DNA from 3 places in the Thauera sp. JM12B12 genome. Region 1 is predicted to be linked to each of the others. Evidence: predicted binding sites of a transcription regulator. Region 1 holds the regulator's gene; each other region holds the start of a gene.

Region 1 (7,476 bases):
GACCTCGCCGCCGCGCGCCTTCACGGCGTCGATCTTGATTGCCGGCGTGGTGCTCGGCATCACGATCACCGCACGCACGCCCAGCTTGGCCGCCGACAGCGCCACACCCTGGGCGTGATTGCCGGCCGAGGCGCAGATCACGCCGCGCTTGAGCGCCTGGGGCGAGAGCTTGGCCATCTTGTTGTAGGCGCCGCGGATCTTGAAGCTGAACACCGGCTGCATGTCCTCGCGCTTGAGGAAGATGCGGTTGTGGGCACGGGCCGAGAGATTGGCCGCGAAGTCGAGCGGCGTCTCGATCGCGACGTCGTACACCTGTGCGTTGAGGATGCGTTCCAGGTAATCCGTGGGGGAGATCATGGCCGGCCAGTGCGCTGCTGTAAAGCGGTCGACGGTAACAGCCGCGGCCGGCGAGCCGCAAGTGCGCTGCCGCTCGGTAACAGCCCCGCGGACGCGGCGCGTTCAGGCGGCGCTGTCGTCCTCGGCCTTGCGCAGCGCGCGCATCTGGCGCTCGATGAACTCCTGCGTGGAGTCGATGCCGCGCAGTTGCAGGATGGTCGACCGTACCGCGGCCTCGAGCAGGACCGCCAGGTTGCGTCCGGCGGCGACCGGCAGCACCACGCGCGCGATGCTCACGCCGAGGATGTCCTGCGTCTCCTGCTGCAGTGGCAGCCGGCAGGGATCGTCCGGGCCGGGCTGGCGGCGGTCCAGATGGCAGATCAGGCGCAGGCGCATCTTCCTCCTGCATGCGGTCTCGCCGAAGATGGTGCGGATGTTGAGCAGGCCGAGGCCGCGCACCTCGATGAAGTCCTGCAGCATCTCGGGGCAGCGCCCTTCGAGCACGGTGGGGGCGACGCGCGAAAACTCCACGACGTCGTCGGCGACCAGTCCATGGCCGCGCGAGATGAGCTCCAGGCCGAGCTCGGACTTGCCTGCACCCGAGTCACCGGTTATCAGCACGCCGACGCCGAGCACGTCCATGAACACGCCGTGCAGGGACACCTTCTCGGCGAGTTCGCGCGACACGTACAGGCGCAGCTGGTCGATGACGCTGGCCGAAGGGTGGCGGGCGGTGAACAGCGCCACGTCGTGCGCCTCGCAGATGCCGTGGATGATGTTTGGCACCTCGCAGCCATCGGCGACGATGATCGCGGGCGGGCGGGCGGAGAGGATCTCGTTGAGGTGGCGTGCCACCTTCTCGTTGGACTGACGTTGCGCCCACGCCAGCTCTGCGGTGCCGAGCACCTGCAGGCGGGTGGGGTGAATCAGGTTGAGGTGGCCGACGAGGTCGGCCGGCCAGATGCGCTCCTCGCCGACCGACAGCCGCGCGTCGAGGCGGCCGCTGACGTGGCTGAGGCTCAGGCTGTCGCGGTGCGCCTCATACAGCCGCGCTACGCTGGTTTGCCGCATCGGCGTCCCACTTGAGGAACATCTGGTGGATGTGGGCGCTGTCGGGTGCGCTCTGCAGGGCTTCGCGGAACTCGCGATCACTGAACATCTGTGCCAGCTCCGACAGGAGCTGCAGATGCGTCTCGTTGGCCTGCTCGGGGACGAGGAGTACGAAGAGCATGCTCACCGGCCGCCCGTCGGGGGCGTCGAACTGCACCGGGGTCGCCAGGCGCAGGAACGCACCGGCGGCCTCCTTCAGGCCCTTGATCCGCCCGTGCGGGATCGCGATGCCCTGGCCCAGACCGGTCGAGCCAAGCCGCTCGCGGGTGAACAGGCTGTCGAACACGGTGCTGCGGGCGATGCCCTGGTTGTTCTCGAACAGCAGGCCAGCCTGCTCGAAGACGCGCTTCTTGCTGCTCGCGTCGAGATCGACCACCACATTGGACAGTGGCAGGAGTTGGGATATGAGGCTCATTCGCAGGTTGGCTCGCGCAACGCCCGGGATTTCGGGACTGCCGCGCAGGGCGGGCAGACGGTCCGGGGCGAGTGGAGATCGCGTCGTGAAAACGCGCGCATTATAACCACACCCCGGACGTGGGGCTGCAACGCAGGCGTCAGGCTTCGGGGGTCTGGTGCTTCAGCGTCTCGTGGTTGTGGTCGGACTGCTTCTGCTTGTACTTCTGCACCTGGCGGTCGAGCTTGTCCGTCATCGCGTCGATGGCGGCATAGAGATCGGCGTCGTCGCTCTCGACGAAGAGGTCCTTGCCGCGCACGTGGAGGGTGACTTCGGCCTTCTGCTTGAGCTTCTCGACCGAGAGGATCACGGAGACGCTGGTGACGTTGTCGAAGTGACGAATGACGCGGTCGAGCTTGGTGGTCACGTAGTCGCGGATGGCGGGGGTGACTTCCACGTGGCGCCCGGTGATGTTGAGATTCATGGTAACTCCTGTTGTTGTCAGATGGATTTGCGCAGACTGACCGGCGGGATATTGAGGGACTCGCGGTATTTGGCGATCGTCCGCCGCGCGACCACGATACCCTGCTGGCCCAAAACTTCCGCAATCTTGGCGTCGGACAGCGGCTTCTTGCTGTCTTCGGCATCCACCAGCTGGCGGATCAGCGCCCGAATCGCCGTCGAGGATGCAGCTCCACCGGTGTCGGTGGCGACATGACTGCCGAAGAAATACTTGAGTTCGAACACGCCACGCGGGGTCGCCATGTACTTCTGCGTGGTGACGCGCGAGACGGTGGATTCATGCAGCTCGAGCTGGTCCGCGATCTCCCGGAGGGTGAGTGGCCGCATCGCCACGTCCCCATGATCGAAGAACTGCCGTTGCTGGTCAACGATGGCCTGGGATACGCGCAGGATGGTGTCGAAACGCTGCTGCACGTTCTTGATCAGCCAGCGTGCCTCCTGCAGCTGGCCGCCGAGTCCGCCGCCCTGGCCGCGGTTCTGCTGCAGCAGGCTGGCGTACAGGCGGTTGATGCGCAGGCGCGGCATGGCGTCGTGGTTGAGCGTGACCGTCCACCGCCCGCGCAGCTTGCGCACGACGACGTCGGGCAGCACGTAGCGCGTCTCGGTGTTCGAGTAGCGCGAGCCGGGGTGGGGGTCGAGGCTGCAGATCAGCGCCTGCGCGGCACGCAGGGCGTCGTCGTCGCAGCCGGTGAGCTTCTTGATGCGGGCGAAGTTGCGGTCGGCGAGAAGCTCGAGGTGCCGCGTGGCGATGTCGAGGGCGAGCGCGCGGATCGGCGAGTCGGGCAGCGTGCGCAGCTGCAGCGCCAGGCATTCCTGCGGGCTGCGGGCGCCGATGCCGGCGGGCTCGAGGTTGTGCACGTGGTGGAGGGCGATGGTGAGCTCGTCGAGATCGACCTCGGACTCGGGCGGCAGCAGTTGGAGCAGGTCCTCGAGCGGCTGGTGCAGGTAGCCGTCGTCATCGAGTGCCTCGATCAGGAAGCGCACCAGGGCGCGGTCGCGGTCGCTGAGCGGCGACAGCGCCACCTGCTGGTCGAGGTGTTCGCGCAGGGATGTGCTCGCGGCCTGCAGATCCTGGTAGTCGACATCGTCGTCGTCGCTCTCGCTGCGGCTGGATGCGCCGGTGCCGACGTTGGACCAGTCGATGCCTTCGTCCTCGCTGCTGCCCTCGCCGCCCTCGCGCGACGCGCTGTCGGCCGGGGGCGATTCGGCGGCGCTCTCGCTGCTCGACTCGCGTTCGGACGAGGGTGTGGGGGGCGGGCTCGGAGCGAAGTCCGCGCCGTCGCCGTCCTCGCGTTCGAGCATCGGGTTCTCGAGCAGGATGCGCTCGATCTCCTGGTTGAGCTCGATCGTCGACAGCTGCAGCAGCTTGATCGACTGCTGCAGCTGCGGGGTCAGCGTGAGGTGCTGGGAGAGCTTGAGCTGGAGACTGGGCTTCATCGCGTCGGTCCGCTGCGTGCGCTCACAGGCGGAAGTGCTCGCCGAGATAGACCTGGCGCACGCGCTCGTTGTCGATGATCTCGGTGGGCTGGCCGCTGGCGAGCACGCGGCCTTCGCTGATGATGTAGGCGCGATCGCAGATGCCGAGCGTCTCGCGCACGTTGTGGTCGGTGATCAGCACGCCGATGCCGCGCTCCTTGAGGAAGCGGATGATCTTCTGGATGTCGATCACCGCGATCGGATCCACGCCGGCGAAGGGCTCGTCGAGCAGGATCAGGCGCGGGTCGGTGGCCAGCGCGCGCGCGATCTCGCAGCGCCGGCGTTCACCGCCGGAGAGCGAGATCGCGGTGTTGTTGCGCAGGTGGTGGATGCCGAGTTCGTGCAGCAGTTCGTCGAGGCGCTCGCCCACCTGGCGCTTCTCCAGGTTCTGCAGCTCGAGCACGGCCTGGATGTTCTCGGCCACCGTCAGCTTGCGGAACACGCTCATTTCCTGCGGCAGGTAGGACAGGCCGAGTCGCGCGCGAGCGTGGATCGGCAGGTGGGTGAGGTCCTTGCCGTCGAGGGTGATCTGGCCGCCGTCGGCGCGCACCAGGCCGACGATCATGTAGAAGCAGGTGGTCTTGCCGGCACCGTTGGGACCGAGCAGGCCGACCACCTCGCCGGAGCCGACCTCGAAGCCGACGTCGTGCACGACGGTGCGCGCCTTGTAGCGCTTTTGCAGGCCGGCGACCTTAAGCAGACTCATCGTAGGGCTCTTTCAGCAGCTTGCGGATCAGGTCGGGCGCGAAGCCGCGGGTTTGCAGGAAGCGCGCCTGGCGAGCCCATTCGCGGGCGTCGGCGGGCGGTTCGGTGAAGCGGCTGCGCAACACGGTGCGGGCACGCTCCGCTTCCGATTCTACGCACTCGCCAGCGAGCGCCGCGTCGATCAGGTCACGCTCGATGCCGCGCCGGGCGAGCTCGCTGCGCAGCCGGCTGGTGCCGAAGCGCGCCGCCTTGCCGCGCACGAAGGCCTCGGCATAGCGGCTGTCGGACTGCAGGCCGAGTTCGCCCATGCGTTCGATGACCGCCTCTATCTCGTCGGCGTCGCCATGGGCGGCGAGCTTCCTCGCCAGCTCGGCCCGCGAGTGGTCACGCCGGGCGAGGTGGCGGAGGGCGCGTTCGCGCAGGCTGGGCTCGCCCATGCTCGACGCGCGGCAGTCAGGCCTCGGCCGGCGCCGGCGCAGCCGGCGTGGCCGGGGGCATTTCGGGCAGGCCGACGGCAACGCGGACCTTGTTCTCGATCTCGCGCGCCAGTGCCGGATTGTTGCGCAGGAACTCGCGCGAGTTGTCCTTGCCCTGGCCGATCTTGTCGCCCTGGTAGGCGTACCAGGCTCCGGACTTGTCGACGATCTTGTGCTCGACGCCGAGGTCGATGATCTCGCCCTCGCGCGAGATGCCCTCGCCGTAGAGGATGTCGAAGTGCGCCTCCTTGAACGGCGGCGACACCTTGTTCTTGACCACCTTGACGCGGGTCTCGGAGCCGACCACCTCGTCGCCCTTCTTGATCGTGCCGGTGCGGCGGATGTCCATGCGCACCGAGGCGTAGAACTTGAGCGCGTTGCCGCCGGTGGTCGTCTCGGGGCTGCCGAACATCACGCCGATCTTCATGCGGATCTGGTTGATGAAGATGACCAGCGTGTTGGTGCGCTTGATGTTCGCGGTGAGCTTGCGCAGTGCCTGCGACATCAGGCGCGCCTGCAGGCCGGGGAGCTGGTCGCCCATCTCGCCTTCGATTTCGGCCTTGGGCGTGAGCGCGGCGACCGAGTCGACCACCACGATGTCCACCCCGCCCGAGCGCACCAGCATGTCGGCGATCTCGAGCGCCTGTTCGCCGGTGTCGGGCTGCGAGATCAGCAGGTCCTCGATGTCCACCCCGAGCTTTTCGGCGTAGCCGACGTCGAGCGCGTGCTCGGCGTCGATGAAGGCCGCGGTGCCGCCCATCTTCTGCATCTCGGCGATGACCTGCAGGGTGAGCGTGGTCTTGCCGGAGGATTCCGGGCCGTAGATCTCGACCACGCGACCGCGCGGCAGGCCGCCGAGGCCGAGCGCGATGTCGAGCCCGAGCGAGCCGGTGGAGACGGTCTGGATGTCGCGCTCGACGTTGCCGTCGCCCATGCGCATGATCGAACCCTTGCCGAACTGCTTTTCGATCTGCGAGAGCGCAGCGGCGAGGGCCTTGGCCTTGTTGTCGTCCATGGAAATGCGTCCTGTAAGTTGAGCCGATTATGGCACAAAGATTGCAGGCGTGCGGGCCTGCCTCGTGCATGGCGCCAGTCTAAGGCCTGTATGAAAGAACAGGCAAAGATTTTTCGCGCCGCGCTTCCGCGGGCGCGCGCCAGTGCCGCGTGGTTATGCCAAAAGAATAGCTGCCGCGCAAGCGCGGGAGCGCCGTCAGCGCTGCTGCGCGGCCAGCTGGAGGATGCCGTCGAGCGCGCGGATGACCGTCTGCCGACGCACCGCGGCGCGGTCGCCGGGAAACCGTGCGGTGATGGTCCGGGTAGGCTGGCCGTGGACGGCCCAGCCGATGCAGACCATGCCGACCGGCTTGGTCGCGGTGCCGCCGCTCGGGCCGGCGACGCCCGAGACCGCCACGGCGCACTGCGCGAGGCTGCGGGCCAGGGCGCCCTCGGCCATCTCGCGCACGGTCGCCTCGCTGACCGCGCCATGGGTGGCGAGCGTCGCGGTCGCCACCCCGAGCATGTCCGCCTTGGCCTCGTTGGAGTAGGTGACGAAGCCGCGGTCGAACCAGGCCGAGCTGCCGCTTACCGCGGTGATCGCTTCGGCGATCCAGCCGCCGGTGCACGACTCGGCGGTGGCGAGCCGCCAGCCACGTGTTGCCAGGGCGGTGCCGACCCGGGCGGCGAGGATGTCGAGTTCGGTGTCGGTCATCGGTTCAGACTCCGATCAGACTGACCAGGATGGCGAGCGCGAGCAGGGTATAGCCGGCCGCGACGAGGTCGTCGAACATCACGCCGAAGCCGCCCTTGAAGCTGCGGTCGGCCCAGCGCACCGGCGGCGGCTTGACGATGTCGAAGAAGCGGAACAGCGCCACTGCCGTCGCCTGCCAGAGCACGGTCTTGGGGGCGAACAGGAGCACCAGCCAGGTTGCGACCATCTCGTCCCAGACGATGCCGCCATGGTCGGGCACGCCGAGCGCGCGGCCGGTGCGCTCGGCGGCGAGCACACCGGCGACGAAGAGGCTGACGAGCAGGGCGAGGAACACGAACTCCGACAGCGGCGTGCGGATCAGCGGGTACAGCGCCCATGCCAGCAGCGTGCCCATCGTGCCCGGCGCCCATGGCGACAGCCCGGACCCGAAGCCGAGCGAGATGAAGTGGGCGGGGTGACTCATCATCAGGCGGAGGGTGGGGCGCATGGTGGTATCGGGGGTCGTATGCGGGAGGCGGTCGCCGCCCAGGCGGGGTGCCGAGCGTGTGCGTGTCAGCAGAAGTGATCGTAGCCCGTGCGGGCGCTGCGTACGAGCGTGCCGTCGGCCTCGTGCAGCCGGAGCTCACCCGCCTCGGCGGTCAGCTCGCCGATGCGGTGCAGTGCCAGCCCGAGGCGCAGGGCGAGCGCCTCCACCTCGGCGCGGCATGCGGCCGGCGCGGTGAACAGCAGTTCGTAGTCGTCACCGCCGC
Region 2 (7,476 bases), 1.8 Mb from region 1:
ACCTGCCACCGGCCGAGGACAACGGCGTGCATTACCTGAAGATCCCGATCGACCTGCTGTAGGCGCGCCACCCGCTGCCCGCGACAACTGCCGTCGCCCCCGCATCCTGCTCGCGCGCAGGCACGGCGACCGGCTGGACCGGGCCGGGGTGACAGCGTGGCTATCGGGCCGCATCTTCATGACCCAGGCCGAAGCCTTCAACACCCTCGCCGCAGAGTGCCGGCGTATCTCCGCCTAGCAGGTGTGGTCCGCGTGATCGTGGGCCGCCGCGGGTTTCACCACGCCCTGCGTGTAGTCGACGATGGCCTGCAGGGGATCGGATTCGCCGGTCACGACCAGTTCGATGCCGCGCTGCGCCATCCGCTTGCGAAAGCCTTCGCCCGCACCCGCGGTGATGAGTGCGGTCATGCCGTCGATCGGGTGTCGGTCGCCACGGAACGCATGGAAGGCCATCTCCATCGGCAGGTCGAGACGATCGACCTCGCGCGGGGAGCAGGGGCAGCTGATGTCGTAGATGAGAAACCGCCGGGCCTTGCCGGCGTGCGCGGTGACCGTGCGGAAGTTCTGGCTGGTGACGGCGATCTTCATGCTGTGCCTCGATCGATGCGGCGCGCAGCCCCGCACACGCGGGCGGGCGCCGGGGGTTGGAAGGATGGGACGGGCCGCGCGCGGCTCAGGCGGTGGTCGAGTCGTCCTCGCCGATCAGCACCAGGCTCCCCGACAGCCACTTGTGCGGCGGAATCTCGAGGTTGGTAGGTGCCGGCTGGCTGAGGAACACACGTCCGGCGAGGTCGAAGATCGAACCGTGGCACGGGCACAGGAAGCCGCCGGGCCAGTCATCGCCGATGCCGCTGGCGGCCCCGGACGCGAACTTCTCCGACGGCGAGCAGCCGAGGTGGGTGCAGATACCGATCACCACGAGGTAGTCGGGATTGATCGAACGATGACGATTGGCGGCGTAGTCGGGCTGCTGCGGCTCAGCCGACGCGGGGTCGGCCAGCCGAGGCTCATGCCCTTCCAGACTGGCCAGCATCTCGGCCGTGCGGCGCAGGATCCACACCGGCTTGCCACGCCACTCGACGGTCATCATCTCGCCGGCGGCGAGCTTGCTGACATCGGCCTCGACCGGCGCGCCAGCAGCGCGGGCCCGTTCGGACGGCGTCAGGCTGGCGACGAAGGGAACGGCAGTGGCCGCGGCGCCGACAGCCCCGGCAGCGGAAGTCGCGATCAGGAGCCGACGACGTTCCTTCTTCAGGTTATCCGACATGTGCTGCATCTCCGGTGGGGGTGGTGCGCAGTGCGCTGAAGAAAAGGGAAGCGGAGCCGGTGGAGTTCATCGGGCCGTCGCCACGGGGGTTGAGACCGCAGAGGGAGGACGATCTTGGTGGCGACCACGACACGGCTCCGCTTCTGCGAATCCATTTAGCAACGGCCGTGCCAGCCCGCGAGAACCCAGTGGAGAGGCGGATTTCCGCACAAGGCGACCAAGCCGTCGATCCGCCACGACTGCCAATCGAGGCAGCATCTGCCACCAGACTGCCAACTGGAGCTCAGGCCCGCCGCGTTCGGGCACAAGGGTCTCCACTCATCGATGCAGTCACGCCCCGCCAAATCGACAGTCATGGCGGCAGTTTGACTGCCACCCTGACAGCCAAGACATCATTCCCAATCCGGCGACCTGATCGAAGTTTTTGATTTATCGCAAAAAACGTCTTCCGCTCACGCTGGCACGGCACTTGTTAATGGAGCACCAGACAACCGGAGCGCCCGCATGAAGCCGTCCGACCAAGGCCTGTTGCGTCATCTCACCCTCGTACTCGTGATCAAGCTGGTGCTGATCACCGCGCTGTGGTGGGTGTTCATCCGCGACGCGAAGGTGGCAGTCGACCCTGGCGCCATGGCTGCGCAGGTGCTCGCCCCGGCAAGCAAGACACAACACACGACATCTGGAGAAACCCATGGTCAGTGAGCAACTCGTCGATCTGTCGCGGCTGCAGTTCGCCGCCACGGCGATGTACCACTTCCTGTTCGTGCCGCTCACCATCGGCATGGTGTGGATGCTGGTCATCATGGAAAGCGTCTATGTCATGACCGGCAAGACGATCTACAAGGACATGACCCGCTTCTGGGGCAAGCTGTTCGGCATCAACTTCGCGCTCGGCGTCACCACCGGCATCACGCTCGAGTTCCAGTTCGGCACCAACTGGGCCTACTACTCGCACTACGTGGGCGACATCTTCGGTGCGCCGCTGGCGATCGAGGGCCTGATGGCCTTCTTCCTCGAATCGACCTTCATCGGCCTGTTCTTCTTCGGCTGGGACCGCCTGTCGCGCCAGCAGCACCTGCTGGTGACGATCCTGATGGCGGTGGGCACCAACCTGTCGGCCTTGTGGATCCTGATCGCCAACGGCTGGATGCAGAACCCGGTGGGCTCGGAATTCAGCTACGAGACGATGCGCATGGAACTCACCGATTTCTGGGCGGTGGTGTTCAACCCGGTGGCGCAGGGCAAGTTCGTGCATACGGTGTCGGCTGGCTATGTGACCGGCGCGATGTTCGTGCTGTCGATCTCGGCCTGGTACCTGCTGCGCGGGCGCGACGTGGAGTTCGCCAAGCGCTCGTTCCGCATCGCGGCGGCCTTCGGCTTCGCCTCGATCTGCTCGGTGATCGTGCTCGGTGACGAGTCCGGCTACGCGCTCGGCGAGGCCCAGCAGACCAAGCTCGCGGCGATGGAGGCGATGTGGGAGACCGAACCGGCCCCGGCGAGCTTCAACGTCATCGCCGTGCCCAACGAAGCCGAGATGAAGAACGACTTCGCCCTCCACATCCCCTGGGTGATGGGCCTGATCGGCACGCGCTCGCTGGACAAGGAGCTGCCCGGCCTCAACCAGATCTACGCGCTGAACCGCGAACGCGTGATCGTGGGCGTGGAGGCGGTGAAGCTGCTCGAAGCGCTGCGCAAGAACCCGCAGGACGCGGCGCTGCGCGAGGCCTTCGACGAGGTCAAGGCCGACCTCGGTTTCGGCCTGCTGCTCAAGAAGTACGTCGCCTCGATGGACGACGTCACCCCCGAACTCATCGACCGCGCCGCGCGCGACACGCTGCCCAGGGTGACGCCGCTGTTCTGGACCTTCCGCATCATGGTGGCGCTGGGCTTCGCGATGCTGGCGCTGTTCGGCGCTGCGCTGTGGTACTCGATCAAGGGCGACTTCGCCCAGCGGCCGTGGCTGCTCAGGTGGTCGCTGTGGTTCCTCCCGATGCCCTGGCTGGCCTGCGAGATGGGCTGGTTCGTGGCCGAGTACGGCCGCCAGCCGTGGACGATCTACGGCGTGCTGCCCACCCACCTGTCGGTCTCGACACTGACGGTGGAAAGCCTGTACGGCTCGCTCGCCGGCTTCGTCGGCTTCTACACCCTGCTGCTGATCGTCGAGATGTATCTGATGGTGAAGTTCGCCCGCCAGGGCCCGGGCAGCCTGGGCACCGGCCGCTACAAGAACGAAACCCACCACGCCCACGCCTGATCCCGGAGCGGACATCATGATCTTCGACTACCCGACCCTGAAACTCATCTGGTGGCTGCTGGTGGGCGTGCTGCTCGTCGGCTTCGCCATCATGGACGGCCACGACATGGGCGTGGGCACGCTGTTGCCCTTCGTCGGCAGGAACGACGAGGAGCGCCGCGTCGTCATCAACACCGTCGGCCCGCACTGGGACGGCAACCAGGTGTGGTTCATCACCGGCGGTGGCGCCATCTTCGCCGCCTGGCCGATCGTCTATGCCACCGCCTTCTCGGGCTTCTACTGGGCCATGCTGGCGGTGTTGTGGGCGCTCTTCTTCCGCCCGGTGGGCTTCGACTACCGCAGCAAGATCCACAACGCCACCTGGCGCAGCACCTGGGACTGGGGCCTTTTCATCGGCGGGGCGGTGCCGCCGCTGATCTTCGGCGTGGCCTTCGGCAACCTGTTGCAGGGCGTGCCCTTCCACTTCGACGACACTCTGGTGCCCTACTACACCGGCAGCTTCTGGGGGCTGCTCAATCCCTTCGCGTTGCTGGCCGGCGTGGTGAGCACGGCGATGATCACCTTCCACGGCGCGATCTATCTTGCGCACCGCACCGAGGGCGGCATCCAGCGCCGTTCGATCACCGCCGCGCTGATCTTCGGCGTGCTGATGCTGGCCGGCTTCAGCGCCGCGGGGCTGTGGATCGCCAACGGCGACTTCGGCTATGTGATCACCTCCGTGATCGACACCGCGGCGCTGCCCAACCCGCTCGCCAAGACGGTCGAACTGAAGCCGGGTGCCTGGCTGGCCAACTACGACACCGCGCCGCTGACGATGCTGGTGCCGGCGCTGGCCTACGCGGGCGGACTCGCCGCGCTGGCGCTGGTATGGAAGGGCCGCACGCTGGCTGCCTTCGTCGCCTCGTCGCTTGCCATCGTGGGCGTGATCGGCACCGCCGGCGTGTCGATGTTCCCCTTCGTGATGCCCTCCTCCACCGTGCCGGGCGCCAGCCTCACCGTGTGGGACGCCGTCTCGAGCCAGCGCACGCTGGGCATCATGTTCTGGGCCACGCTGATCTTCATGCCGATCATCGTCGCCTACACCAGCTGGGCCTACAGCGTGATGGCGGGCAAGGTCACCGCAGCCTACATCCGCGAGAACGAGCACTCCGCGTACTGAACCCGTACGAACCGAACAAGGAGAACGACATGTGGTACTTCGCCTGGGTCCTGGGCATCGGCTTCGCCGTGCTGCTGGCCATCCTCAACGCGCTGTGGGGCGAAAATGAAGACGCGCGCGAAGAGGCGCGCGAGCAGGCGCGTGCCGACGCCCTGCGCCAGGCCCATGCCGACGTCGATCCCGCCCGCGCAAACGGCAAGGCTGCGCACTGAGGGCGGCAAGGAGTCGACGATGCACACCAAGGTCTCACCCCTCCCCGCGGCGCCGGCGGGCGGCATCCGGCTGCTGCCCTTGCTGGCTGCGATCGCGATCATGCTGGGCATCACGGCCTGGCCTGCCGCCCTCTCCGGTCCGCAAGGCGTCGCCGACCACTGGGCCGCCCTGGCGCTGTTCTGGGCCATGAGCGCGGGCTTCGTGCGCGGCGTCGGCTTCGTGCCGCGCCATGTGGCCTGGCGCCTGCTTTTCTCGAGCCTGGCCTGCCTGCTCGGCCTCGCCCTGGCTGTCGGCCGCCTCGTTTCCTTGCAGGGCGGCGCTATGTGACCTCGGTCACATAGCCCTGATCGGCACATGGCTATTTGATCAATTACTTATATGATTGAAGAAGAAGCGACGATAGAAACGGGGCTGCGCGCATGGCACAGACCCCCGACCGGGAAGGAGAGACACATGTCCCATACGCCTGAATCCCCCTGCGCCACGCCCGACGTCGATGCCACGCGACGTCGCCTGCTGTTCGGCGCCTCCGTGCTGCCCGTGGTCGCCGGCAGCGGCCTCGCCGTGGCCACCCAGCCGGCTCGCGCGTCGCTGAAGACCACGGCGCGCATCGTCATCGCCGGCAGCGGTCTGGGTGGCCTGGCCATTGCCAGCCGCCTGTCGCGCGAGCTCGACGGCGCCAGGATCACGATCATCGACCGCAAGGAAGTCCACAACTACCAGCCCGGCTACACCCTGGTGGCGACCGGCATCTGGCCGGTCGACAAGGTCAGCGACCGCAACGCCGACCTGGTGCCCGCCGGCGTGGAATGGGTGCGCGAGATGGTGGCCGAGTTCGACCCCGAGGCCAACGCGGTCGTCACCGACAGCGGCAAGCGCATCGCGTACGACTACCTGGTGGTGGCCACCGGCCTGCATCTGGACTTCGCCCAGATCGAAGGCATGGACGTCGCCGCCATCGGCACCCACGGCCTGGGCTGCGTCTATCCCAGCCCCGCCGCGGCGGAAGCAACCTGGCAGGCGATGGACGCTTTCCGCCAGAAGGGCGGCCAGGCGCTGATGACCTTGCCCGCCACGCCGTTGAAGTGTGCCGGCGCGCCACTGAAGATGACCTTCATGATCGCCGACCGCCTGAAGCAGGCCGGCACGCGTACGCGCTCGAAGATCGACTTCCACTCTGCGCTCGGCAACATCTTCAGCGTGCCGCGCATCAACGAAGAGGTCCTGCGCCGCTGGGCCGAGCTCGACATCCCGGTCACCTTCAACAGCAAGCTCGTCGCGGTGGACGTCGGCGCGCGCCGCGCCACCGTGAGCAGTCCGGAAGGCGAACGCACCGAGATCGACTATGACTTCATCCACGTCGTGCCGCCGATGCGCGCGCCCGACCCGGTGAAGAACAGCCCGCTGTCATGGAAGGAAGGCGGCTTCGCCGCCGGTGGCTGGCTGGAGGTCGACCCCAAGACCCTGCGCCACCGCCGCTTCCCGAACGTGTTCGGGATTGGCGACATCAACGGCACCGGCAAGGGCAAGACCGCCGCCACGGTCAAGAAGAGCGCGCCGATCGTGGCACAGCACCTCATCGACGTCATCGCGGGTCGCGAGCCCTCGCTGGTTTTCGACGGCTACACCTCCTGCCCGCTGCTGCTGCGCGAGGGCTCGGCCCTACTCATCGAGTTCGACTACAACAACAATCTCACGCCCTCCCTGCCGATGATCGATCCGCTCCAGGACAGCTACTTCGCCTGGGTCATGAAATACCGCCTGCTCAAGCCCGCCTACATGGCGGTGGCCAAGGGTCGGGTCTAGGGGGATACGACATGTACGAAATCTGGCTGACGCTGAACATCCTCTTCGAACTGGGCCTGCAGTATCTGCCCGTGGTGGTCGCGACCGCCGTGCTGTGGGTGGTGCTGATGGGCGTTGCCGCCAGCCGCGGCCGCCCGGGCTGGGGCAAGGCGATCAAGCCTGCGGTGGTCGCCTTCGTGGTCGTCACGGCGATCACCTTCTTCATCACACCCGGGCTCACTCGGTCGTCCTTCGCCAACATGGGCTACTGGGTGGATTGGGCGAACCTCTTCCTCTATGCAGCGGCATTCGGCGGCGTGGCCGCCGCGCTGGTCTGGCCGCTCGCCGCGATGATGCGCCGTTCTGCCTGAGCCAGCCCCACCGCTGCACGCAAGCCCCGCCGCCCGCGCGCCGGGCGACGGGGCTTTCTTTGTCTGAACCAAGGAGATCCTCCATGAAACGACTCTTGATCGCCGCCGCACTCGGCTTCGCAGCCCTCACCGCCCAGGCCGCCGACATCGGCATCTCCGCCCAGGAAACCTACGCCAAGATCCAGGTCGGCGAACCCAGCGTGCTGTTCATCGACGTACGCGACCCGGTCGAGATCATGTTCGTCGGCTTCAGCGACGTCGTGCATGCGAACATCCCCTACCTGATGGTCGACCGCACGCAGTGGAACGCCGAGCGCGGGGTGTTCAGGCTCTACCAGAACCCCGACTTCGTCGCCCAGGTCAAGGCCGAGCTGGAAAAGCGCGGCATGGGCATGGACGCCGAGATCATCACGATGTGCCGTTCGGG
Region 3 (7,476 bases), 1.1 Mb from region 1:
ATCATCAGCGCGGCGAAGCACAGGTAGGGGTTGGCCAGGGGATCCGGGAAACGCGCCTCGATGCGGCGGCCCTTCGGGTTGGCGGTGTAGGGGATGCGGATCGAGGCCGAACGGTTGCGCGCCGAGTAGGCCAGCTTGGTCGGGGCTTCGTAGTGCGGCACCAGGCGCTTGTAGGAGTTGGTGCCCGGGTTGGTGATCGCGTTGAGCGCGCGGGCGTGCTTGATGATGCCGCCGATGTAGTACAGCGCGGTCTCCGACAGGCCGGCATAGCCGTTGCCCGCGAACAGGTTCTGGCCGTCCTTCCAGATCGACTGGTGCACGTGCATGCCGGAACCGTTGTCGCCGACGATGGGCTTGGGCATGAAGGTGGCCGTCTTGCCGTACTGGTGGGCGACGTTGTGCACGATGTACTTGAGCACCTGGGTCCAGTCGGCGCGCTGGGTCAGCGTGCTGAACTTGGTGCCGATCTCGCACTGGCCGGCGTTGGCGACTTCGTGGTGATGCACCTCGACCGGCACGCCGCAGGCCTCCAGCGCCAGGCACATGGCGGCGCGCACGTCGTTGAGGCTGTCGACCGGCGGGACCGGGAAGTAGCCGCCCTTCACGCGCGGACGGTGGCCGGTGTTGCCGCCTTCGAACTTGTCGGCGGTGGACCAGGCGGCCTCTTCCGAGATGATCTTGCTATACACGCCGGACATATCGACCGACCACTCGACCGCGTCGAAGATGAAGAATTCGGGCTCGGGGCCGAAGAAGGCGGTGTCGCCGATGCCGGTGCTCTTCAGGTAGGCCTCGGCACGCTTGGCGATGGAGCGCGGGTCGCGATCGTAGCCCTTGCCGTCGGAAGGTTCGATGACGTCGCAGGTGATGACCAGGGTGGTCTCGTCGAAGAACGGGTCGATGTAGGCGGACGAGGGTTCCGGCATCAGCACCATGTCGGAGGCCTGGATGCCCTTCCAGCCGGCGATCGAAGAACCGTCGAAGGGATGGCCGTGCTCGAAGTGTTCCTCTTCGAAGGCGGACACGGGCAGACCGACGTGCTGCTCCTTGCCGCGGGTATCGGTGAAGCGCAGGTCCACGAAGCGGACTTCGTTTTCCTGGATCATCTTCATGACGTCTTGGGCGTTCATTTTCACTCCTGGTGAGATGAGGCGTTGTTGCGTTGAGCGGGTGGTGCAGCGGCCTGCGGTCGATGCGCCGGATTAGGGTGCAGGGCTCTAAGCACTAAGCGTGCCAGATGCTGTTGGCTACCGGTTTCATTGTGCCACAAGGGGGCATGCCCGAAAGCAGTGCCCGCGGCATGTTCGCAATGCACCGCAATGGTGCGCAAGGCATTTTGTGCGCACCATTACGGTGCGGTCTCCACAAAGATGCGGATGCTGCGGTAGTGCGGCTGATCCCGCAGCAGCGCACGATGGCGCGCGCGCAGCCCCTCCATGTGCGCCTGGTCGAGCGGTGCCGGGAGCACGATCTCGACCTCGATGCGCTGGCCCAGGTAGTGCAGCTGGATGCGCTTGGGCGCCGGCGCGCCAGGACCCAGGAGCGCGCGCATCTGATCGGTGATCTCCGGGCGGTCGGGCAGGGGGCCGGGCGGCATCACCTGCAGGTCGCCGTCGTCCTCGGGGTCGATGTGCACCAGCACGTCCTGGACCTCGGGGTGGGCGCTGCGTACGCGCAGGTATACCGAATCCGAGACACGGTGTCCCTCGGACACGGTGAGCCGCGGGTCCACCTGGACATGCGCGTCGCACAGCACACGGCCCGCCATGCGCCGGGTGCGCATCTCGTGCAGGCCGATCACGCCCGGCGTCTCCTGGATCGTCCGGCGCAGGCGTTGCCGCGCCTCTTCGGGCAAGCCGGTGTCGATCAGCTCGCCGACGGCGTTCCACGCCAGCTTCACGCCCATGCGCAGGATCAGGAAGCCGACGACCGCCGCTGCGAGCGGCTCGAGGAAGGGATAGCCCGCCAGGCTGCCGCCGATGCCCGCGGCCACCACCAGCGAAGATGCCGCGTCCGAGCGTGCATGCCAGGCGTTGGCCTCGAGCATCGGCGCGCGCAACCGGCGGGCGGCGGCAAGGGTGTAGCGGAACAGGCCTTCCTTGGCGAGCAGGGTGAACAGGGCCATCGCCAGCGCAGCCGGATGGAGAGCGGGCTGAGCGTCCATGTCCTGCAGGCGCACGCCCGAGTTCCACAGGAAACCGATGCCGACGCCACCGAGCACGGCACCCAGCAGCATCGTGGTCGCAGTCTCGATGCGCGCATGTCCATAGGGATGGTCTCCGTCGGCCGGGTCGGCGCTGCGCCGACCGGCGATCAGCACAAGAAGGTCGGTCACGAGATCCGACAGCGTATGGGCGGCGTCTGCGACCAGGCTGAAGGCGTTGGCGAACAGGCCGATGAAGACCTGCCCCAGTGCGAGCGTCGAGTTGGTCAGGATGGCGACCAGTGTGGCGCGCTGGATGCCCCGGCTGCGGGCAGCTTCGCCGTCCTGCGGGGGCTTGGGTGCGGTGCTGCGAAGGGATGCTCGAGCGGGGTGCATGGGGGGGCGCGATGGACGCGCTATACTTCGGCCGACCTTCATTTTAGACGGATGTTCGCATGGGAACCCTGTCGGACCTGTTGTCCCTCGCGCACGAGCGCGCCGAGACGCTCGCCCTGCCCTACCAGGGCGCGCTCACGCCCGCCGAAAGCTGGCAGGTGATGCAGCTTGCCCCTGGCGCCAAGCTCGTCGATGTGCGCACGCGAGCCGAACTCGACTGGGTCGGGCGGGTGCCGGGTGCGGTCGAGATCGAGTGGAAGTCCTACCCCTCGATGCAGGAGAATACGAACTTCCTCGCCCAGCTCAAGCATCAGGTCGATTCCGAAGCGCTCGTGCTGTTCCTGTGCCGCTCGGGTGCGCGCTCGGATTCCGCAGCGCGTCTCGCGAGTGCCAACGGCTATGCGAACTGCTACAACGTCCTCGAGGGCTTCGAGGGCGACCGCGACGCCAACAACCAGCGCAACCGCATCGGTGGCTGGCGTCACGCCGGCCTGCCCTGGTATCAGGGCTGAGCGGCAACAAACCCTTACCCGGCCCCTCGCGGCCCGACCGAACCCGGGGCCCCGTGCTGGGGTCCGATACCCGTAACCCCGGGGATTGCCCCCAACGGATCCGGATAGCGAACCATGCAAGTGTCCACCATCAGCTTCGACCGTTTCAACGTGCTCGCCGACAACGAGGCGCAGGAGCGCATCCGCGCCGCCCGCGCGCGTCTCGGCGAGCGGGCGGTGCTGCTGTGCCACCATTACCAGCGCGCCGATGTCTACCAGCACGCCGACCTCACCGGCGACTCCTTGAAGCTCGCCCGCCTGGCCTCGCAGACCGACGCGGAGTTCATCGTGTTCTGCGGCGTGCATTTCATGGCCGAGGTCGCCGACATCCTGTCCAAGCCCAGCCAGATCGCGATCCTGCCCGACCTCGCGGCGGGCTGCTCGATGGCCGACATGGCGAGCCTGGCCAAGGTCGAACGCTGCTGGCGCGAGCTCGCCGAGGTGCTCGACAAGCCGGACGAGCTGATCACCCCGGTCACCTACATCAACTCTGCGGCCGACCTCAAGGCCTTCTGCGGCGAGCACGGCGGCATCGTGTGCACCTCGACCAACGCCCCGACCATCCTTGACTGGGCGTTCTCGAAGCGCGAGAAGGTGCTGTTCTTCCCCGACCAGCACCTCGGGCGCTGGACCGGCTTCAAGAAGGGCATTCCGCTCGACGAGATGGTGGTCTGGGATCCCGACCTCGAGTACGGCGGCCTCACCCCCGAGCAGATCCGCAACGCGAAGATCCTGCTGTGGAAGGGCCACTGCTCGGTGCATCAGATGTTCCAGCCGGTGCACATCGACCGCTGGCGCGAGAAGCACCCGCAGGGCTTCGTGATCTCCCACCCCGAGAGCATGCTCGAGGTGTGCCAGAAGTCCGATTACGTCGGCTCGACCGAGTTCATCCTCAACACCGTCACCCAGGCGCCGCCCAACACCCACTGGCTGGTGGGCACCGAGCTCAACCTGGTGAGCCGGCTGGCCGAGGAGATGAAGCCGCAGGGCAAGGTGGTGCAGTTCATGGCGCCGACGGTGTGCATGTGCTCGACGATGCAGCGCATCGACCCGCAGCACCTGGCGTGGACGCTGGAGAACCTCGCCGAGGGCAAGGTGGTGAACCAGATCAAGGTGCCCGAGCACGAGGCCGAGCTCGCCCGCATCGCGCTCGACCGCATGCTCGCGGTGTCCTGAGGCGGCGCCGATCCTACCAACCCGCAGCGGGCGGCCATGACGCTCCGAATCTGCAGCTACAACATCCACAAGGGCTTCTCGCAGTTCAACCGCCGCATGGTGGTGCATGAGCTGCGCGAGCGGCTGCGCAGCCTGGATGCGGATCTCGTCTTCCTGCAGGAGGTGCAGGGCCTGCACCTCGGCCATCCGGTGCGCCACCCCGACTGGCCGCTGCAGCCGCAGCACGAGTTCCTCGCCGAGGACGCCTGGCAGCAGACCGCCTACGGCGGCAACGCGGTCTACGACCACGGCCACCACGGCAACGCCATCCTCAGCCGTCACCTGATTCTGAGCACCGCCAACCAGGACGTGTCCGACCACCGCTTCGAGCGTCGCGGTCTGCTGCACTGCGAGGTCGAGCTGCCCGCGTTCGAGCGCCCGGTGCACTGCGTCTGCGTGCACCTCGGGCTGATGGCGGGCAGCCGACGGCGGCAGATGATGGCGCTCGCCGAGCGCATGGAGCAGCTCGCGCCGGACGATGCGCCGCTGATCATCGCCGGCGACTTCAACGACTGGCGTAACCACGCCGACGACCTGCTCGGCCGCCGCCTCGGGCTCACCGAAGCCTTCGGCAGCGGGCGCGGGCGTCCGGCGCGCAGCTTCCCGAGCGCGCTGCCCTTCTTCCGCCTCGACCGCATCTACGTGCGCGGTTTCCGCGTCCGCCAGGCCCAGGTGCATTACGGCGCGCCGTGGGCGCGGATCTCCGATCACGCGGCGCTCACCGCCGACCTGGAGCCGGTTTCCTGATGCGCTTCGTCGCCGGCAACGCGGTCGGGCTGCTGGAAAATGGCGAGCAATACTTCCCGGCCCTGGAGGCGGCAATCGAGGGCGCGGCGGCGGAGATCTTCCTGCAGAGCTACATCTTCCGCGACGACCGCACCGGACGCCGCATCGCCGCGGCGCTCGAGCGTGCCGCGGCCCGGGGGGTGGTCGTGCGCGTGATGGTCGACGGCTTCGGCGGGCGCGATTTCGTCGCCCGGCTGCTGCCCCGCCTGCGCGCGGCCGGCGTGCAGGTGCTGGTCTATCGCCGTGAGTTGCGCATGCTGTCGCTGCGCCGCCATCGCCTGCGTCGGCTCCATCGCAAGCTGGTGGTCGTAGATGGGCGGCGCGCCTTCGTCGGTGGGATCAACATCGTCGATGACTACGATGCGGGCGTGCTGGCCCATCCGCGCCACGACTATGCAGTGGTCGTCGAGGGGCCGCTGCTCGCGCCCATTCTCGACTCGGCGCAGCGGCTGTGGCGGCTGGTGGCGTGGGCGAGCTTTCGCCGGCGCGACTCGCAGCCGGCGCTGGCGCCGCCCCTTACGGCGCCGGCGGGTGCGCTTCGCGCGGCCTTCATCGTGCGCGACAACCTGCGCCACCGGCACGCGATCGAGGACGCCTACCTGGACGCGATCGCGCGCGCGCGCGATGAGATCGTCATCGCCAATGCCTACTTCTTTCCCGGAAGTCGTTTCCGCCAGGCACTCGTCGATGCCGCCGGGCGCGGCGTGAAGGTCACGTTGCTGTTGCAGGGGCTGTCGGATCATCCGCTGCAGGCCTACGCCACGCGCGCGCTCTACCCGATGTTCCTCGCCCGTGGCATCCGCCTGTTCGAATATCACCGCAGCCACCTGCACGCGAAGGTGGCGGTGATCGACCGTCAGTGGTCCACGGTGGGTTCGAGCAACATCGACGCCTTCAGTCTGTTGCTCGCGCGCGAGGCCAACGTGGTCATCGACGACGCCGGCTTCGCCGACGGCCTGCGCGCAAGCCTCGAGCAGGCGATCTGCGCAGGGGCGCGGGAACTGCGCGTGACCGACTGGCAGCGCCTGCCGCTCGTGCGCCGCGGCCTGAGCTGGCTGGCCTATCAGCTCGTGCGCCTGGCGATCGGCGTCGCGGGCTACGGCGGCAGCCACTGAGGGCGGGCGCCCGCAGCGCGGGCGACCGGAGCGCCCCGGCTGCGGGCGCTCAGCTTCCGATCAGGCGCTGGTGCTCGATCTTCGTGCAGCGGTCGACGACGACCTTGAGCCCGGCCTCGGCCGCCTTTCGCGAGGCTTCGGGCGCGATCACGCCGAGCTGCAACCACACGCAGCCCGCGCCCACCGCGATCGCCTCATCCACCACCGCCATCACCTCGGCCGGCTTGCGGAACACGTCCACGATGTCGATCCGCTCCGGCACCTCGTGCAGGCTCGGGTAGCATTTCAGCCCCATGACCTCGGAGTAGGCCGGATTGACCGGGATGATCGTGTAACCCGCGCGCTGCAGGCGATGGGCGACCTCGTTGCTGGGGCGATCGGGCTTGGCGGAGAGGCCGACGATGGCGATCGTGCGGCTGTCCTCGAGCAGCTTGCGGATGGCTTCGGGCTGAGCGCTGATGTCGTTCGGGTGCATGCGAGTTCCTCAGTGAAAGCCGGGCGCCTCCGCCTGGCGGCGGCGGGGCACGGCGGCGATGGACCAGTGCGCCCGCGCCCACTGCCAGATCTCCGCCAGTGGCGCGGCGGCGAGCGCGGCGGGGGGATTCTGGCCGAGAAAGCGCAGGGCGGCCAGCAGCGCGGTGGCCGGCGGATGTTCGTCGATCGCGCGCGCGAGCGTCTGTTTCGAAAGCTTCTCGCCCGCGGCGTTGGTCGCCAGCGGCAGGTGCGCGTAGGCGGGCACGGTTTGGCCGAGCAGGCCGAGCAGGTGGATCTGGCGTGCGGTCGAATCGAGCAGATCGGCGCCACGCACGACGTGGGTCACGCCGGCCTCGGCGTCATCGACGACCACCGCGAGCTGGTAGGCGAAGAGGCCGTCGGCGCGCCGGATCACGTAGTCGCCGGCATCGGCGGCGAGGTCGATCTGCTGCGTGCCCTGCACCGCGTCGTCGAAGCGGATCACGCCCTCGGCGCGCACGCGCCAGGCGCGTCCCTCGCGTCCGGGCGGCAGGCCGTCGCGACAGGTTCCCGGGTAGCGGCGCGAGCCGTCGCGGGCGAGCGGCTGGTCGGCGAGCTCGCGCCGGGTGCAGGTGCAGGGGTAGGCGTGCCCCGCTGCCTTCAGGGTCTCCAGCGCGGCGGCGTAGGTGGCCGTGCGCGCGCTCTGCCAGACGATCTCGCCGTCCCATTCGAAGCCGAAGCGCTCAAGTGTGGCAATGATGCCCTCGGCGGCGCCGGGGACGGTGCGCGGCGCATCCACGTCCTCGATGCGCAGCAG

Evidence for each region. Region 1 encodes sigma-54, which starts transcription at its own class of promoters, with help from an activator protein. Its sites were predicted from a motif close to TGGCACGCTTNCTGCTNA; they were not measured.
Region 2: cydP (cytochrome oxidase putative small subunit CydP) is a predicted target of sigma-54. The motif match lies at 1,726-1,743, and genes of this name have one in related genera.
Region 3: glnA (type I glutamate--ammonia ligase) is a predicted target of sigma-54. The motif match lies at 1,219-1,236, and genes of this name have one in related genera.

The regions. Positions count from the first base shown of each region.
Region 1 covers NZ_CP154859.1:643,956-651,431, forward strand. The annotation lists gene ilvA (threonine ammonia-lyase, biosynthetic) at 1-357, opposite strand, end outside; gene hprK (HPr(Ser) kinase/phosphatase) at 460-1,407, opposite strand; gene ptsN (PTS IIA-like nitrogen regulatory protein PtsN) at 1,376-1,861, opposite strand; gene raiA (ribosome-associated translation inhibitor RaiA) at 2,001-2,324, opposite strand; gene AAG895_RS02840 (RNA polymerase factor sigma-54) at 2,342-3,799, opposite strand; gene lptB (LPS export ABC transporter ATP-binding protein) at 3,822-4,544, opposite strand; gene recX (recombination regulator RecX) at 4,531-4,980, opposite strand; gene recA (recombinase RecA) at 4,997-6,034, opposite strand; gene AAG895_RS02860 (nicotinamide-nucleotide amidohydrolase family protein) at 6,230-6,727, opposite strand; gene AAG895_RS02865 (phosphatidylglycerophosphatase A) at 6,732-7,214, opposite strand; gene thiL (thiamine-phosphate kinase) at 7,280-7,476, opposite strand, start outside.
Region 2 covers NZ_CP154859.1:2,489,580-2,497,055, forward strand. The annotation lists gene AAG895_RS11145 (MBL fold metallo-hydrolase) at 1-62, shown strand, start outside; gene AAG895_RS11150 (nitrogen fixation protein) at 235-588, opposite strand; gene petA (ubiquinol-cytochrome c reductase iron-sulfur subunit) at 674-1,267, opposite strand; gene cydP (cytochrome oxidase putative small subunit CydP) at 1,772-1,969, shown strand; gene AAG895_RS11165 (cytochrome ubiquinol oxidase subunit I) at 1,959-3,521, shown strand; gene cydB (cytochrome d ubiquinol oxidase subunit II) at 3,538-4,680, shown strand; gene cydX (cytochrome bd-I oxidase subunit CydX) at 4,710-4,892, shown strand; gene AAG895_RS11180 (cyd operon YbgE family protein) at 4,912-5,220, shown strand; gene AAG895_RS11185 (FAD/NAD(P)-binding oxidoreductase) at 5,347-6,699, shown strand; gene AAG895_RS11190 (hypothetical protein) at 6,711-7,049, shown strand; gene AAG895_RS11195 (rhodanese-like domain-containing protein) at 7,133-7,476, shown strand, end outside.
Region 3 covers NZ_CP154859.1:3,676,016-3,683,491, reverse strand. The annotation lists gene glnA (type I glutamate--ammonia ligase) at 1-1,130, opposite strand, end outside; gene AAG895_RS16720 (cation diffusion facilitator family transporter) at 1,349-2,539, opposite strand; gene AAG895_RS16715 (rhodanese-like domain-containing protein) at 2,599-3,051, shown strand; gene nadA (quinolinate synthase NadA) at 3,166-4,266, shown strand; gene AAG895_RS16705 (endonuclease/exonuclease/phosphatase family protein) at 4,303-5,052, shown strand; gene clsB (cardiolipin synthase ClsB) at 5,052-6,206, shown strand; gene AAG895_RS16695 (CoA-binding protein) at 6,256-6,681, opposite strand; gene gluQRS (tRNA glutamyl-Q(34) synthetase GluQRS) at 6,691-7,476, opposite strand, start outside.